One region of the Solibacillus sp. FSL K6-1554 genome, then DNA from elsewhere that is predicted to be linked to it. Evidence: riboswitches for the same ligand, from Rfam matches in the RefSeq annotation. Region 1 holds a riboswitch; each other region holds the start of a gene.
The links. A riboswitch is a leader RNA that binds a small molecule or an ion and turns the genes downstream of it on or off. The one in region 1 is predicted to bind cobalamin.
Positions count from the first base shown of each region.

Region 2: linked by a shared signal. The riboswitch ahead of MHB58_RS05980 (hypothetical protein) and the one ahead of MHB58_RS07900 (glutaredoxin family protein) in region 1 are both predicted to bind cobalamin.
Region 3: linked by a shared signal. The riboswitch ahead of MHB58_RS02865 (ABC transporter substrate-binding protein) and the one ahead of MHB58_RS07900 (glutaredoxin family protein) in region 1 are both predicted to bind cobalamin.

Region 1 covers NZ_JBBOSS010000001.1:1,634,279-1,640,296, forward strand. Annotated here, with positions in the region: gene MHB58_RS07880 (histidine phosphatase family protein) at 1-211, shown strand, start outside; gene nrdF (class 1b ribonucleoside-diphosphate reductase subunit beta) at 253-1,215, opposite strand; gene nrdE (class 1b ribonucleoside-diphosphate reductase subunit alpha) at 1,203-3,296, opposite strand; gene MHB58_RS07895 (ribonucleotide reductase stimulatory protein) at 3,293-3,619, opposite strand; gene MHB58_RS07900 (glutaredoxin family protein) at 3,658-3,882, opposite strand; cobalamin riboswitch at 4,040-4,222, opposite strand; gene dut (dUTP diphosphatase) at 4,394-4,831, shown strand; gene MHB58_RS07910 (hypothetical protein) at 4,867-5,181, opposite strand; gene MHB58_RS07915 (hypothetical protein) at 5,183-5,608, opposite strand; gene MHB58_RS07920 (alpha/beta hydrolase fold domain-containing protein) at 5,848-6,018, shown strand, end outside.
Region 2 covers NZ_JBBOSS010000001.1:1,251,161-1,257,178, reverse strand. Annotated here, with positions in the region: gene cobS (adenosylcobinamide-GDP ribazoletransferase) at 1-320, opposite strand, end outside; gene MHB58_RS05990 (bifunctional adenosylcobinamide kinase/adenosylcobinamide-phosphate guanylyltransferase) at 333-875, opposite strand; gene MHB58_RS05985 (ABC transporter substrate-binding protein) at 1,074-2,027, opposite strand; gene MHB58_RS05980 (hypothetical protein) at 2,017-2,574, opposite strand; cobalamin riboswitch at 2,735-2,916, opposite strand; gene MHB58_RS05975 (Fur family transcriptional regulator) at 2,968-3,378, opposite strand; gene MHB58_RS05970 (metal ABC transporter permease) at 3,375-4,241, opposite strand; gene MHB58_RS05965 (metal ABC transporter ATP-binding protein) at 4,257-5,003, opposite strand; gene MHB58_RS05960 (hypothetical protein) at 5,300-5,533, shown strand; gene MHB58_RS05955 (pyroglutamyl-peptidase I) at 5,671-6,018, opposite strand, start outside.
Region 3 covers NZ_JBBOSS010000001.1:566,524-572,541, forward strand. Annotated here, with positions in the region: gene argS (arginine--tRNA ligase) at 1-787, shown strand, start outside; gene MHB58_RS02860 (acyl-CoA dehydrogenase family protein) at 1,126-2,280, shown strand; cobalamin riboswitch at 2,398-2,586, shown strand; gene MHB58_RS02865 (ABC transporter substrate-binding protein) at 2,728-3,675, shown strand; gene MHB58_RS02870 (FecCD family ABC transporter permease) at 3,668-4,666, shown strand; gene MHB58_RS02875 (adenosylcobinamide amidohydrolase) at 4,666-6,018, shown strand, end outside.

The DNA of each region.
Region 1 (6,018 bases):
GGTAACAAAACGAATGCTTGCATTTCACGAGTATTTATCACAGTTACCGTATAGGAGAATCGCTGTTGTTTCTCACGGTGTCGCCATCGCCTGTTTGTTTGCAGGGATTCATAAACAGCCATACAACCAGTTGTGGGATTATTTACTGAATGGTGCTGCTTGTTTTTCGGTAGAAGGGGACATCCAACAATTACAAAGCAATATTAAATAAGAAGAAACGCTATACCGAATTTTAGGTATAGCGTTTCTTTTTTAGAATTTAAACGTATCATCCGTAATCGGAGCTACTTTAGCAACGGCATACGTTGATCCTTTTTGGCTGAAAAAATCATACGTTGACCCAGTATTGGAAATTCCGTTCATGACAACCGGGTTGACTTCCTCGTCTGGGAACATCGTATCGAGCCCCAAGTTCATAAGCGCTTTATTAGCATTGTAGCGTACGTATTTTTTCACTTCGGGAGAAAGCCCTGTTTCTGCATATAAATCATCGGTATACTTCATTTCATTTTGATATAAATCGAGTAAATATTCATAGCCCCACAAAGTAAGCTCCTGCTGTTTTTCCGCTGTGAACGTTTTGAAAATGTTCTGAGCGAAAAAGCCCACCGCTACTCCGTGAATTGATTCGTCACGCAAGATTAAGCTAATCACTTCCGCACTATTTCGCAGTACACCTTGTCCTCCTAAATAAAGAGGATAGAAGAAGCCGGAATAGAATAAGAAGCTTTCCAGCATAACTGAAGCGAACATTGCTTTCCATAAGCTTTCCGGGTCATCTTCTTTTATAGCGGTGTATACTTCGCCAATGCGGTTTGCTTTATATTGAAGAAACTCATTTTTTTGCACCCATTCGAAAACTTCGTCGATTTCAGTGTTTGTACATAGTGTTGTAAAAATATATGAATAAGACTTTGCATGGATTGCTTCAAAAGATCCGAATACGGTTAACACCGCTTTCTCTTGGAAATCAGGTGTGTACTTGGCAATTTCATTCATGCCAATGTTCGTTTGTACCGTATCAAGCAAAGTCAGGCCGCCGAACACTTTTTTGTATGTATCCTGGTGCTCGAATTCCTTCCATTGTTTGACGTCTTTACTGACTGCAATTTCTTCGGGGAACCATATTTGTTTCCATTGCTGGTCCCAAAAAATACGAGCGAGTTCACTCGTCGGGGTATTCCAGTTGACCGCTTTATACGTTAAATTTGACATGCGACACACTCCTCAATTGTAAGTAAACGCTGGCGTACGTAATAAACGGTTTTAATGCCTTTCGTCCACGCATAAATATAAGCTTTTGCCAATTGTTCTGTGTTCCACTGGTCCGTCACGTATAGTGTCATGGAAATCCCCTGGTCGACATGCTTTTGCGCGGCTGCGTAAAGGTCGATCAGTTCATACGGGTTTACTTCATAGGCTTCGGTATAAAGTTCCTGGTTATCATTCGTTAAAAATGGCATCGGATAAATTGTTCGACTGTCCGCATAATCACGAACTTCCACGCGTTCTGTAACAGGGGAGATGGAAGCCGTACAGCTGCGGATGTAGGAAATAGAGCCAGTTGGAGCAATCGCAAGTCTGTATGAGTGGAACAAACCATGCTTCAGTACGTCAGACTTTAGCTGTTCCCACATATTCCGAGTAATAATCGGTGTACCCCCAAGTGCTTTAATCACTTCAGGTGTAAGTTCTTTTTCTTCTTTATTTACGTAAGATTCAAAATAAACCCCGCTCGCATAATCACTTTCCTCAAATCGATAAAACGTTTCGTTCTTTTGCTTCGCGATTTCCATTGATGCTTTTAACGAGTGATAGTTCAGTGATTCCATAAACGCATCGATAAATTCGATCGACTCTTTGGAACCATAACGGATTCCGCTTTGTACAAGGTGCCCATGCAAGTTCATAACACCCAATCCGACAGAGTGCATCACTTTGTTGGCTTTGGACACAGAAGGAACGTTGACGATATCGGTCATCGTAGAAACATTCGTTAAAAGACGCATTGCCGTATCGACAAGCTGTCCGAAATCCTGAACTTTCGTTGCTTCGTGAATGTCGATCGATCCTAAATTGCAAGAAACATCGAGGCCGTATTCATTCGGCTCGTTTTGATCGGTAACAACGCTTGTTTGTTGATACTGAAGAATTTCGGTGCATAGATTCGACATCTTCACACGCCCGATTTCCTTTAATGGGTGGGTGTTATTGACATTATCATCGAATATTTCGAACGGGTAACCCGATTCAAATTGCGCCTTTTTAATTTCCGTATACAATTTACGGGCGTTTAAACGTTTCAGTTTACGGATGTTTGGATTATCCAAAAATTCGTAGTACATTTCCGTAATCGAAATTTCCGACATGCGTTTGCCGTATTCTTTGAAAATATCATAAGAACTAAACAATACGATATCTTTATCGCGGCGCATTAATTCAAAGAAAATATCGGGAAGAATAATCCCTGTAGATAACGTAGCAAGTCGGATTTTATCGTCTGCATTTGGTTTTTTAGACGAAATAAATGCCTCGATATCGCCGTGGAAAACATTTAGATAGACCACTCCGGAACCATTTCGTTGACCAAGCTGATTCGAATACGAGAACGAATTTTCCAGCAGTTTCGCAACAGGCATAACCCCGCTCGCACGATTTAAGATCCCTTTAATCGGATCACCCAACGGACGCAGATCGGTCAAGTTTACCCCGACACCGCCGCCTAAGCGGGAAAGTTCAAGACAATAGCCGATATTCTCAGCGATTGAATTCATCGTATCGTCCATCGTCAGTTTAAAACATGAGACTAGCTCACCGCGCGCTTTTTTTCCGCTGTTTAGGGCAGTTGGGGTTGCCGGCTGGTAGGCAGTCATTACCGCTTCGATGGCCTTTTCAGCCAATGCTTCATCGCCTTGTGCTAAATACAGGGCGATAATGACGATTCGGTCTTCATACTTTTCCAGAATTTCTTTTCCGTCCCGGCTTTTCATCGCATAGCTTTCGTAGAACTTCGAAGCACTCATGAATGAAGGAAACCGGAACTTGTAGGAATAGGCTTTTTTGTACATTTGTTTAATAAAGTCCATCGAGTACAATTCCAAAAACTCTTTTTCGTAATAGCCTTCATCGACTAAATAACGCACTTTTTCCTCGATATCGATAAAGTAGCGTAAACGGACATTCACGTCTTCCAGGAAATAGCGGCGTGTTGCTTCTTTGTCTTTCGCCAGATCCAAGTCACCGGTAGCACGGTAACGGTTTAGAATATCGTTATTTAATTTTAAATATTGTTTCATATCGATGCCTCTTTCCAAATGGAGTAGTAGTAATCTGTAATCGCTTCATAATTCGCCGGAGTTCCTCGCATTTCCACTTTTTCGATTAACGGAATTCCGTATTGTGCAGCTAAAAGGTCACCTGCACGGCCGAAAAAAGCATGACCAAAATTACGGTTTCCGCTTACGATAATTCCTTTGCATAGATCAAAGTTCGCAGTCATGAACTGGTCGACGATAGGGGGAACAGAGCCTAATCCATCCGTATACGTAAATAGAAGATACGGTTCATCCATTTTCTCTACTTCCGTCAGATCCTTTGCGGGCAAGCCGAGTTTTTGCACAATGGATCGTACATTACCAGTTCGTGAAGCAAATATGATCATGCGGTCATTTCAGAAATGCGATCGATAATTGACGTCGGCTCTGCGATAAATTCACCGTTGATTTCAAATAACGGCACAGACAAAAAACCTGCATCGAGTACTATTTGTTTTGCGCTCTCATCATGGTCAATATTAATAACCTCGACCTCCAAGTTGGCAGCATTGAGCTCCGATTTTACCCATAGGCATTTTGGACAAATTGTTTTCGTATAAAGTTTCATAATAGAACCCCTCGCTATTTAAATATTACTAGTAATTGTGGTGCACATGTCATGGGGGAACATGCAGAAAAAACAAAAAAAGCTATCCCGGAAAACAGGATAGCTTGAAATGGAAACGAGTAAAAGAGCGCCTCCATTTCCTATTCCCCGAAGAAATGTACGTAGTTTTAACGCGGCAGGTCTCCTGGCTTTGCTTCATCCGTCAGACATACCTTCCCATGCATTGCACAGTGGTCTATTCGTCTTCAGTCAGCATTTACAGTTGCGGGGACAGCGTTGGATTCACACCAAACTTCCCTTTTAAACTACATTTAGTAGTACCGTGATAAAAAAACACAATATATAGTTGAATTGAGTATAAGCTTTAACAACATAAAAGTAAAGAGCCTAAAGAAAGATAACATAAATCCATTAAGAATTCTAGAAAACTCCCTATTGAAAATAAAGAAAAAATATGGTTTTGTTATAACTGAATGTAAATAGATTTTATAAATGAGAAAGTTGGTTGAATATGTCGATTCAATTAAAAATTAAGAAAACCCACCCGAATGCTGTATTGCCGAAACAGGCACGGGAAGGGGATGCAGGGATGGATTTAAGTGCGGTTGAAGAAAAAGTTTTATTGCCTGGTGAATACGCATTAATTAAAACCGGTCTTCAAATCGAACTGCCGGAGGGAACAGAAGCGCAAGTACGCCCACGTAGTGGATTGGCACTCAAACATGGGATTACGGTGTTAAATAGTCCAGGTACGATCGATGCTGGCTATCGCGGTGAAATCGGCGTGATTTTAATCAATCACGGGAAAGAACCTTTTACGATTGAGAAAGGAATGCGCATCGCCCAGCTAGTCATTCAATATGTTCCGCAAGTTTTCATTGATGAAACAGACGAGCTGTCGGTTACGGAGCGCGGTGATAAGGGCTTTGGTTCGAGTGGAGTGAAATAATGAAAAAAAGCCTGCTTTCGGATGAACACAGGCTTTTAATCTTCTTTTTTCCACTTTATGTAATTGTATGACATTTGAAAAACAAATACGATTACGAGCAACAGCGTAACAAATATAAAGTTAGCGGAAAACCTTTCAAAATAATAAATGATCGCTAACGGAAAAATACAAAACGGGATTGAATAAATCGTGCGTAAAAATTTACGGCGATATGATAGGCCATGATAGGCAAACTTAAATCCTTTATCCACTTTCGGCTTTTTCCGGAAATACATAGACAAGACAAGTGTCGTAATTGAAATCACTAATAATATGAATCCGTACTGAATTAAAAAATCTAAATCAACCATATTAGTTTCCTTCCTCTCCTTTTGACTGAATATCGATCTGTGTCACAATTTTTGAAATCGGTAAATACGAAAGTTCACAATTATAACGCCCATCAGGTAGATCTTTGTAAGTACCGGACTTTATGTTATAAAGATTATCTTCAATCTTTACTTCAGTCGTATCAATACTTCTCCCATGACCGTTTACAAAGTTGATTTCACAAATCCCCTCCGCAAATTTCTGATTACCCGCTTGTAGATGATAAAAATCATATCCATAAATACCCGTTACAATCAGCATGAACAGCGTTAGCACACCAAGCATAAACGTATTCATGTTATAGGGGGAGGATTTCTTATTTACGAACTGCCGTATAAAAAAGAAAGCTGCAATGATGAATAATAAAGTGAAAATTATTAGAGCACTGTAAAATCCAATGAGCACCATCATTCCCTCCTTTAGAATTTATTACCTAATTTACGGATAAGTCGGGAAAAAGTTTCAGAATTATATCGCGATTTGTTTTATTGAGATAATAATGTGCTTAAAACAATCGACACTTTTTTCTAATAGGTACTAAGTATGCATAAGGATAAATAGAAACGTTTATCCGTTTAGAAGGTGATCAATCAATTTTAGTCGAATGGATAAGAATCATAGTAGAAAAAATAGGATGGAGGCATTGTATGCGAAGCGTGCAAAGTGTGTTGTTTGAGAAGTTTTTAATACTGCGCGGAACAAAGAAAAAGTTTATGGATTTGCGTCTGCTCGATGATTTTATTGCAATGAAGCATAACGAGAAACCGTATGAACTCGATGCTAAATTCAGAGATCAGCATCAAATAAAGAAAGACGAA
Region 2 (6,018 bases), 380 kb from region 1:
AATATCTCCAGCCGTTTCTCCTTTTCTCCATAGGAAAAGAACGCATCGCTCATATCGATCCAGCCGTCTAAATGCAGTCCACCTGTCAGAACGATTAATCCGATCACAATCAAAATCGCCAACAGCAACTCTGTAACCTCACTATAGCGAGATAGTATAAATACACCACTACTAATGATGGACCCGATAAGTAAACCGACAATCGGTAAAAATCCATACATCCATGTAACAGACTTGGCATTCATATCCAGCTGTTTTTTTATCGGCACTGCCGAAAAAAATTGCCAAGCTAACAAAAAACCGCTCAAACTATTTTTCAACTTGGTTCCTCCTTACTTCCAACGCTGTACAAGCTGAAATTGTACTTCATATGCTTCATCACTATTTTGGACAATCCATTGATGAAGCTCACCTAATAATTTGCGATACAAATTTACCTCATCATACTGTGATGGCAGTTCATCCAGCACTTCATTTGATACAACTATTATTGTAGCACCTTGCTTCCGCCATGTTAGCAATTGCTTTTGCAGTGATTCGATACAATTATCGATGTACTCGCTATTTTCATTTTTTTGTTCATATGTATACAGTACATTCGAAAGCCATGTTGTCACACATTCAAAAAGCACAACATCATTATTTGAAAGCTGCTCGATCGTAACAGGAATCTGTGCTTGCATTTCCACTGTGTTCCAATGGGCGTTCTGATTTTCGCGGTCTTGCTGATGGCGGATAATTCGTTTTTCCATTTCCTCATCAAAGGATACACCTGTCGCGACATAGTAGAGCGTCTTTTCTTCACCTAACTGCCTAGCAAATTTTTCTGCAAAAGCACTTTTGCCGCTGCGCACACCACCGGTTATAAAAATCAATCGTATCCCCCCTTATATTTATCAATTACGCCGAGGCGTAATTGCGTCCGTATTCGGCTTTGCGCTGAAGCGCAAAGAATTCATCGCCGAAGTCGTGACATCCGCCGGAAGCCAATTAATTTCATTCAGCGATATCCGCTGAATGAAGTTAATTGAAAAAGACATGCCTAAACTTAGGCATGTCCTTCTATTCTATACTTATTTAAATAGTTCCGGGTATACTGATTGTGCCATAATTTCAACGGCTTCACCAATACGCGGTCCAGGACGGGACATAATATCTCCATCGACCAGATAAACTGCCTTTTCTGAAACTGCCTGTATTTTATCCCAACCTGTGCGTCCTAGAATCTCGTCAACTGCATTTTCCATATAGGTTGCCGGTGTAATAATAATTTCAGGATTACGAGTAATGACATCTTCTTCCGTCACACTAATCCAGCTCGTCTGATCAGCAAAAATATTTTCAACATTGGCGTGATCCATTATTTCCTGCTGGAACGTACTGCTGCCGGTAGTCCAAAGATCCGGAGCTGGCGAAACTTCATAATATGCTTTTTTCTTCGTATCAATTGTCGCTGTTTTTTCTTGTACTGTTTTGATTTGTGCTTTAATGTCGGCTACAATTTCTTCGCCTTTTTCTTTTACATCCATTACTTCGGACAGTTGGATAATATCCGTATAAACATCATCAAATGTCGCAGCCGAAGCAATTACAAATACTTTCAAACCTGCATCTTCCAATTGGGCAATTTGTGCTTCCTCCCCAATTGTATAGGCAACTACGACATCCGGATCCAATTCCAGAATTCGCTCTGCATCGATGACAGTAGAAGTCGACACACGTTCAATTTTTTGTGCGGCTTCCGGATATGTATCATATTCTGTTGCCCCGATAATTTGTTCACCGACACCCAGCTCAAACAAAATTTCTGTATTGCTAGGCTGCAGGGAAATAATCGTTTCCGGTACTTCATCGAATGTTACTTCAACACCACGATCATCAACAACTGTATACGGTACACCTTCACTTTTCGAACCGGCCTGCTCTTCTTTTTTCACATCATTTTCAGACTTTTCATCATTTGATCCGCATGCTGCTAATAAGAATGTTGCCGCTAAAGCAACGATCCATTTGTTCTTAAATTTCATTTGTTGTAACCCCTTTTTTCTTTTTCGTCGGATAAGATTTTGAGATAAATGGAATTTCCTCTTGTTGATGCTGCTGATTCATATAGACCGCCATGACAAAAAACACATTGGCAAGCAGCCCGAGAAAATCAAACAAAATTTCATCCACTTCTCTTTCCTCGCTCACTTTATGTAATGCCCTGTAAGACTTTTTCGCCTCACTGCGGCAAATATGCAGTCTTGCTGCACTTTCGATTCCTTGTGGCAGTACAAACTGCTGAATCGCTTCTCCAACTTCACTTACATAAAAATCGTATCGATCGCTTAGCCATTGCAAATCCTCAAATGTAATGGCTAATTTACCTCTTACCGAACCATTGACATGATAAGCTAACGGTTGGATTCTCCTCAAATCTTCCAAAACGAGCTGACCGGAAGCATCATCAACTAACGTCGGAAAGACTGTACCGATTCGCGTTGTTAAAGAATCGGTGCGGATTTCATAGTCGACGCAGCATGATTTTTCCCTCATAAACGGATAACAGGAAAAACGGATATCCTTTTTCATAAAATTCTCCTCACTTCAAGTAGTGCCTCACGAAATTACGAGTGTACGAAAAAAAGCCACCCAAGAAAATGGATGGCTTCAAAAATCAAAAAAGAGTGCTGCAAAAGGATGCTCATTCGATCAGTGACTGCCGTACATTCTCTTTAATTCCGAAGAGGGATGTTACGATAAGAAAAAGATTGGTCTCCTGGCTCTGCGTTTCACTTTACTCATAAGTACCTTCCCGCTATATTAGCAGTGGTCTCACACTTATTTTCATCAACGCTTACAGTTACGGAAATAGCTTCGGATTTACACCGAATTCCCATTTATGCATAATGCATCTTTTTCCTGCAAATTTATTCAATTTGTCTTAATCACTTTAGCATATTAACAGAAATATGCAATGGAAATTTACAAACAATCCGGACATTTGCCATAAATCTCAAATTTGTGTGCTTCTACAGCATAACCCGGCAGCTTTTCACCGAGCATTTCCATCGGGCAAACAGACAGTTCCTTTACATTCCCGCAATCACGGCAAATAAAATGGTGGTGATGATGATCCGACTCACAATGCATACGGAAGTTACGCTCACCGTTTAATTCTGTTTCTTCTAGAATATCAAGCTCCACGAAAGTAGCGAGGTTACGGTAAATTGTATCGAAACTCATCCCAGGGAAATCTTTTTTCAATACTGATAACAAATCACGGGCAGTCAAATATTTGTCTGTAGCTGCAAACATACCCAAAATCAACTCTCGTTTATCCGTCTTTTTATAGCCATTATCCTTTAATATTTCCCACGCGCGCGCTGCATTCACAGTATCTCTTCCCCTTCCGATTTAATTGTGAATTTCAAAACAAGCTTTTTGATTAAAATTACTAATAGCAAGATCAAAATAGATGTGACAACAATTGTTCCACCCGGTGCCAAGTTCAGGTAAAATGCAGAAATGAGTCCGATTACTACTGCCAGCTCTCCAAATACAATCGCTAAAATAATCGCCTCTTTAAAACCGCGAGCTAAACGCATCGCTGCAGCTACCGGCAATGTCATTAAGCTTGAAACAAGCAAAATCCCGACAATACGCATACTTGCTGCGATAACGAGTGCGACAACGATCATGAACAATAAATGAATCCATTTCGCAGGTAAACCGCTCGCTTTCGCATATTCCTCATCGAATGACAATACGAAAAGCTCTTTAAAAAATAAAACTAAAAATAATACAACTACGACTGCAATTGCCAGCACAACATATAGATCCTGACGTGATACAGCCGATACAGAGCCAAATAAATAGCTCATTAAATCGGTATTAAATCCGCTTGCAAGTGATATTAAAATGGCACTCACACCGATTCCGCCCGACATAATAATTGGTATCGCAAGTTCTTCATAATGTTTATATAGTCGGCGTAATCGTTCAATTAAGATCGAACCACTTACAGATGCGATAATCCCTAAATAAATCGGGTTCAGCAAAGCCAGCGCTGCAAACGATTGGCTCAAGTACAGGCTCCCGGCAATCCCCGCCAGTGTTACATGCGACAGTGCATCCGCAATTAGCGATAAACGTCTTACTACGATAAATACACCAAGCAATGGTGCAATTACTCCAATAACAAGCCCTGAGAAAAAGGCATTTTGCAAAAATTCATAGTTTAATATTGCTTCTATCATAACGGCCTGCTCCTCTTAGTGAATCTTTCGAACAGAGTGGCCGTTCCAGCTAGCAATCTGTTCTTCCGAAATCGTATCAAAATCATTTTTGTACCCGTGGAAATGAATCGACTGATTTAAGCACGCTACATGACTGACACGATCCGAAACCGTGTCCACATCATGTGTAACTAAAATCATCGTCATATTGTGATGCTTATTTAAATGTGCGAGCATATCATAGAATGCCTGCACATTTTCTCGGTCAATTCCGACTGTCGGTTCATCCAAAATAAGAAGCTTCGGATCGGATACTAAAGCACGTGCAATGAACACACGCTGCTGCTGCCCGCCGGAAAGCTGTCCAATATTCCGTTTTAGAAATTTATCCATGCCGACATCTTTTAAAGCACTTTTCACTAAAATATCCGCATCTTTTGGATAGCGTTTAAACAGCCCTACCTTTTGCGATAAACCACTCTTCACGACTTCTTCGACCGTTGCAGGAAACCCCGAGTTAAAGGCATTGGATTTTTGAGAAACATAGCCAATCCATTCGCGGTGTTTAAAATGGCTTGCTTGTTCGCCAAATAATTTAATTTCCCCTGACATAGGCTTTAACAGTCCTAAAATCAATTTCAAAAGTGTCGATTTACCGGAGCCGTTTTGCCCAATTAATGCTAAAAAATCGCCTTCATTGACACGTAGTGAAATATTTTTCAATGCTTGTGTGTATTCATATTGAAAGGAAACATCCTTCAATTCTATCAATGGTTTTTTCATTTCGTTCGCTTCTTTCTAATTCAAAATCATTACGATTTACATCAAGTTAGTATAATGCAGTTTTTTGTTTATGTAAAGGGATTAAGGTTGAACTTCAATCAGTGGGGATTTTTTTCATCCCCCACTGAAAGTTAGTTTAACCAATCGGGCTTTTACGGGTAGTTGACCTCCCACCTATCCTTTTCGATCTGATTAGGTTTAGAGGCGGGAGTCTTGGCTCTGCCGCTACGCTTTCGAGGCAGATAAATTATTACCCGTTAATGCGGGATAAACTTGAAAGGATGAAGATAATTCAAATGCTACAATGGCTTGATAACTTAAAAGGAATGAATGACAGGCAACTGCAGGATTTCGCCAAACAGCAGGGACTTGAATTGAGCATAGAAGAAGTTCAGAAGCTGCAAAAAATTCTGAAGCATGCCAATATCAGCTGGGCTCTTACCGGCGTTCCAAAAGAAGTTTTAAAAAAAATTCAGAAGCTGCTTGGGGATAGACGTTATAAAAAATTAATGAAGTTAGTCGGTTTGTAATTTAGACGGTTTTTCAGAACACATTTTTTTGTAATGCTACCTGCTCCGTAAATTACTTTCCAATCTTTTAAAAACAAAAATCAGCCGCAACACGGCTGATTTTTTTGTCTTATTATTTTCCGATTAATTTAAATGCCTTATCCAGCATTCTTACCTACACATACATCGAGTGCCAGTTCAATGGCCGCTGTTAAATCACGCATTGACCAGCCCGGAATCCGGCCGTGCTCGATCGCCAGCTCGAATGATGCAGGTATATGAATAAATCCTGCAGCTCGGATTGCTTCATTCTTTGCAGCGTAGTACAAACCTTCATACATTATATTATTACATAAATATGTTCCGGCAGAATTGGATATTGCTGTCGGATAACCTGCAGAATTTAAACGGTTGACAATTTTACGTATCGGCAATGTCGACAAATACGCAACATCCCCATCTCCTTTGATCGGTGCATCCTCAAATGCATTCCCTGCATTGTCCTT
Region 3 (6,018 bases), 1.1 Mb from region 1:
CCGTTCAACAACATTCGGTGATGATAAAGACCGTGTATTAATTAAAAACGATGGTTCATACACATATTTAACACCGGACATCGCTTACCATGAAGACAAACTGCGTCGTGGATTTGATAAACTGATCAATATTTGGGGTGCTGACCACCACGGCTATATTCCACGTATGAAAGCGGCAATCGAAGCACTTGGCTATGACCGCGGCACATTGGAAGTAGATATTATCCAAATGGTTCAGCTGTACAAAAACGGTGAGAAATTCAAAATGAGTAAGCGTACAGGTAATGCTGTAACGATGCGTGAGTTAGTAGAAGAAGTAGGCTTGGATGCTGTACGTTATTTCTTCGTTAAAACGGCAGGGGATTCACATATGGACTTCGATTTAGACTTAGCGGTATCACAATCGAACGAAAACCCAGTATATTATGCACAGTATGCACATGCGCGTATTTCATCGATTTTACGTGCAGCTAACGAGCAAGGTTTCGAAGCTTCATTGGAAAACCTGAACTTGCTAGTAGCAGAAAAAGAAGAAGATGTACTGAAAAAAGTCGGCGCATTCCCGCAAATTGTGGCAGATGCAGCAAAACACCGCACACCACACCGTATCGCAAACTATATTCAAGACTTGGCAGCTGCATTCCATAGCTTCTACAATGCAGAAAAAGTATTGAACCAGGATAACAAAGAGCTGACAGAAGCTCGTTTAGCATTAATCACAGCAGTAAAAACAACATTGGCGAATGCACTGAAACTAATCGGCGTAAGCGCACCTGAAAAAATGTAATTCAACTATTTAAAGCACTCTATTTTCTGTATACGAAAATAGGGTGTTTTTTCTTTGAGGATTGTGAGATTTCTACTGTAAGCGTGATTCGTTTTACGTTTCGAGAGCAACAGTTCTCCTTTTGAGGTGCTATCTTCCACATTAAGTTGAATCAGTTCTCCTTTTTCCGTAATTTGTTCCAATTCCGCCAGCAAACCTTCCAATTACAAAACAGGGAAACGCATCTAGTGTAATCCCTATAAAGGAACTGGGGATATCTATTGACTTGTAATTTCCCGAAACGTACTATTAAATTTGACTTCTATATACAGGACAATAAATATGAGGTGGTGCTTTCCATGAGCAAGGAATTATTTATTCAAACCGACGAGCAGCAACAATGGCTGAAAAAGTTAGAAACAATATCAGAGAGCGTGAAAGTAAATGCTCAGCAAACAGATGAACAAGCAACATTTCCATTTGAAAATTTCCGGAAGCTGCGTGAAATCGGCTATACAAAAATAACGCTGCCAAAGGAATATGGCGGGGATGGCTTCACAGTCTATGATGCGCTATTACTGCAGGAAACATTGGCGAGCTATTGCGGAAGCACCGGGCTGGCTGTTTCGTGGACAATTCAAAATGTAGGCGAGATTTTCGAAAATCGTTACTGGGATGAACAAAAGCTCGACTGGTTTGGTAAACAGGTTGCAAATGGCGCGACAGTCAATCGTGCGGTAAGCGAGTTTGCAATGGGAAGTCCAGTACGTGGCGGACGTCCGGGAACTTCAGCAAAAAGTGATGGGGATTATTATGTAATTAATGGACGTAAAAACTATACGAGCGGTGCACCGGACCTCGACTATTTTTTAGTTTCGGCATGGATTGAAGATGAGGGACAGCTAGGATTTTTCCTCGTTCCGAAAACGGCTGAAGGGGTATCGGTCGAAAATACATGGGATGTTGCATCAATGCGTGGTACGGGAAGCGATGATTTAGTGCTCGATAATGTACGAGTTGATAAAACAAACTTAGTGGAATTACCGAGTTATTCAACCGGATTTAAACTGAACGGCTGGTTGCTGCTTATCCCGGCAACCTATTTAGGCATTGCCCAGGCTGCACGCGATTACGCAGTTAATTTTGCGAATAGCCATTCCCCGAACAGTATTCAAGGAACGATTGCCCAGCTGCCAAATGTACAAACACTGATTGGCGAAATGGATTTGGCGTTGACGAGAGCACGCTTTACGATTTACGGAGTTGCGGGACTATATAATGACCCGATTAAAAAGGCGATACTAGTCAATGAAATCAATATTGCGAAACATGTAGTGACAAATACAGCAATCGAAGTTGTCGATAAAGCGATGCGTCTTGTTGGGGCAAAAAGCCTGCAAAGATCAAATCCGCTTCAACGCTATTACCGTGATGTCCGTGCAGGTCTGCACAATCCGCCAATGGATGACATTACGATTAAACGTTTAGCAGAAACGGCAATTGAAAAAGCTTAAAAGCAAAGGGGTAAGCAGTTCTTTTATTCGTAATTTCAGCGAAATAAGAAGAATTATCTGAAACTTTGGCGATTGAGCACACATTTTTCTGAATATCAGCTATAATAGAGCTATTAATTTTATATGGACGATAAAGGTTCTTGCTCACTGATAGAGTAAGGAGTAAAAGGGAAATCGGTGCAATTCCGATGCGGTCCCGCCACTGTAAATGCTAGTTGAGAGCAGTATGCCACTGAAAAACTTTCGGGAAGGCGCTTATCAACGTTATGCATAAGCCAGGAGACCTGCCTTTATAATGCCCTAAAATAAACCTACGAGGATAGGATGTGGCGGATAAATTCTTTTTCCATTGAATTTTATTTGCATACGTAAAGCTTCCTTCATTTTTAGTAGGAAGCTTTTTATTTTTGTAGAAAATTATACAACGAAATTTTGGAGGTTATTATTTTGAAAAAATGGCAACTGCTATCTTCCGCAGCATTACTTACATTAACATTGGCGGCATGCAACTCGGAAAAAGCAACAGATGAACAATCAGCAAAAGACAATACAGAAGTAACTGAAGCAGCACAATTCCCGGTAACTATAAAAGATGCCTTGGACAAAGAAATCACGCTTGAAAAAGCACCAGAGCGCATTATTACATTGGCTCCATCCAATACGGAAATTTTATTCGGACTAGGGTTAAACGATGAAATTATTGCTGTGAACGACAATGATACATATCCTGAAGAAGCATTATCTAAAGAATCAGTTGGCGGCATGGAATTTAATCTAGAACAAATAATTAGCCTGCAGCCCGACTTAGTTGTTGCACATGAATCGGGATTGTACAGCTTCAATGAACAGGCGATTGCTCAGCTTGAATCAGTAGGAATTCCTGTATTTGTTGTAAAAGATGCGAAAACATTTGAAGAAACATATGACACAATCGAACAAATTGGCAATTTGACGAATAAAGAAAAAGAAGCAGAAGAAATGATCATCTCCATTAAAGAGGGGATTGAAGAAATTGAAGTGAAAGTAGCCGACCTGGAAGAGAAGTCCGTATTTGTTGTTGTTGGGACAAATCCGCAACTATATGTTGCTGGACAGGAGACGTTCATTAGTGAAATGCTTGATGTATTAAATGTAGAAAATGCCGTTCCGGAACTCGGGTGGCCGCAGTACAGCTCGGAGCAATTTGTAAAGAGCAATCCGGATATCATTTTAGTAACATATGAAAACGACTTGGCAGCAATCGAGGAAAATGATGCATATGCAGAAATGGATGCTGTGAAAAACGCCAATGTGAAATTAGTCGATAGCGATACGACAAGTCGACAAGGTCCGCGTATTGTAGAAGGTATTGAATCAATTGGGGAAGCAATTTATCCAGAGGTATTCAATGAATAAAAAATATTCAATCGCCTATGTACTATCGATTGGATTGCTTTTAAGCAGTATATGGATTGGCATTTCGTTCGGGTCAGTTAATATTCCGTTTTCGACATTGTGGGATAAAACAACAGATCCGGTTGCATACAGTATTTTGTGGAAAATCCGAATGCCACGCGTCATTTTAGCCGCATTAATCGGGGCTTCTTTAGCAATTGCGGGGGCAGCATTCCAAGGGTTGCTTAAAAACCCTTTGGCAGATCCATACACATTAGGTATTTCATCAGGGGCCTCGGTAGGTGCGGTAATGACAATCTTTTTAGGCATTTCCATACCGGTGCTCGGTGTATTCACTTTGCCGGTATTCAGTATGGCTGGAGCTGCATGTACGATGATCATCGTCCTGACATTTGCCAGACTTGTTGACCGCTCGATGAAAATGGAGACGCTGATTTTGACGGGAATTATTTTCAGCTCGTTTTTAGGGTCCTGTATTTCCTTAATGGTCGCACTTACTGGTGAACAGCTACGAGAAATCATCGGCTGGCTTCTAGGAAGTGTATCGATGCGAGGGTGGCCATATGTCCGGATGGTTCTGCCATTTATGGTGCTTGGTACAGCAATTATTTGGCTGACTCGCCGTGAATTGAATGCGATGATTTATGGAGAAGAGCGTGCCCAGTATTTAGGGGTAAATGTTAAGCGCAGCAAGTATATGATATTGGCGGGTGGTTCCATTCTAACAGGAGCGGCTGTTGCTGCATCCGGGACAATTGGATTTGTCGGATTAGTAGTACCGCATATGATTCGCCTGCTAATCGGAGCAGACCATCGACATTTATTGACATTGTCGTTTTTGAACGGTGCAAGCCTGCTCGTCATTTGTGACTTAGTATCACGTACAATTATTTCCCCTATTGAACTGCCGATTGGTGTTATTACTTCCTTTATTGGAGCACCTGTCTTTGCCTATATTTTCTTCAAGCAACGTAGAAAGGTTGTTGCATAATGTTAAAAGTAAATAATCTATCCGGCGGTTACGGTGGGAAAACGGTTGTGAAAAATATGACGTTTCACGTGGAAAAAGGAAGAATTCTCGGGATTCTTGGTCCAAACGGCAGCGGAAAATCGACATTACTGAAGATGATCAGTGGTGTGCTGAAATGTGAAACAGGCGAAATTATTATTGAAGAGAAACCGCTTAAAAGCTATGATAACAAGCAATTAGCGAAAAAGATGGCCGTACTCCCCCAATTAAATGCAAGCGCATTTACAAACAGTGTATATGATGCGGTTTCGTTAGGACGCTACCCTCATCAGAGCGGTTTTTTTTCATCTTGGACGGAAGAAGATGAAACGACGGTACAGCGGGCGATGGAAAGCACAGGTGTTTCGCAATATAAAAATCAATACTTGGAGTTTTTATCCGGCGGCGAGCAGCAAAGGGTATTTATTGCACAGGCACTTGCACAAAATTCGGAGCTGCTTCTATTGGATGAACCGACAAACCATTTGGATATCGCGCATCAAAAGCAGATTTTGGATATGATTCGGATGCAAGTTGAGGTGCATGGGCTGACAGTTGTCTCGATTTTCCATGATATTAACTTGGCATCGCTTTATTGTGATGAGCTGCTGCTATTGGAAAATGGTGAAGTACGGGCGTTTGGCGAACCGCATGAAGTCGTGCTGCAAGAGCAGATTGCCGATGTGTATCAGGCTCGAATTGCGACATATCCCCATCCGGAACTGCCAAAACCGCAAATTACGATGCTGCCAACGAATGAAATGGAAAGAAAAGCTGCGGCAATCCATATCAACAAGTTTCAAATAACTAAAGACTATATTGAATATCAGGCACAGGCACCGCTAAAAGTAATTTCATCAGCTGTTCATAATGCCGGCATAGGCTGGTATGACACATTACTCAACCGTTCCATTGCTCCTGAATACGATATTTATAATGTGAAAGAGGAAACGGAGCATTTTTTGAAAGAGCGCAAGTTTTCTCCAACAAATACGGTCGTCATGCTGACAGCCGTGGAAACAAGCTGCGCGTCAATTCGTCACTTTTCGAAAAATAATGCAGATATCCTTGTCATGGTAACAGCAGGGGTAGGCAACAGTGTTGACGTTACGAAAACATATTTGCGCGAAGAAGAGCCACATATCGGTACGATTAATACATGGGTAATCATTAATGGTAAGCTGACAGATGAAGCATTTATTCAGGCGATGATTACGGCAACAGAAGCCAAAACGAAAGCATTGGCAGATCAGCAAATAAAAGATGCAGTAACAAATACGATAGCAACAAGCACCGCAACGGACAGTTTATTAATTGCCGCTACCCAACAAGGT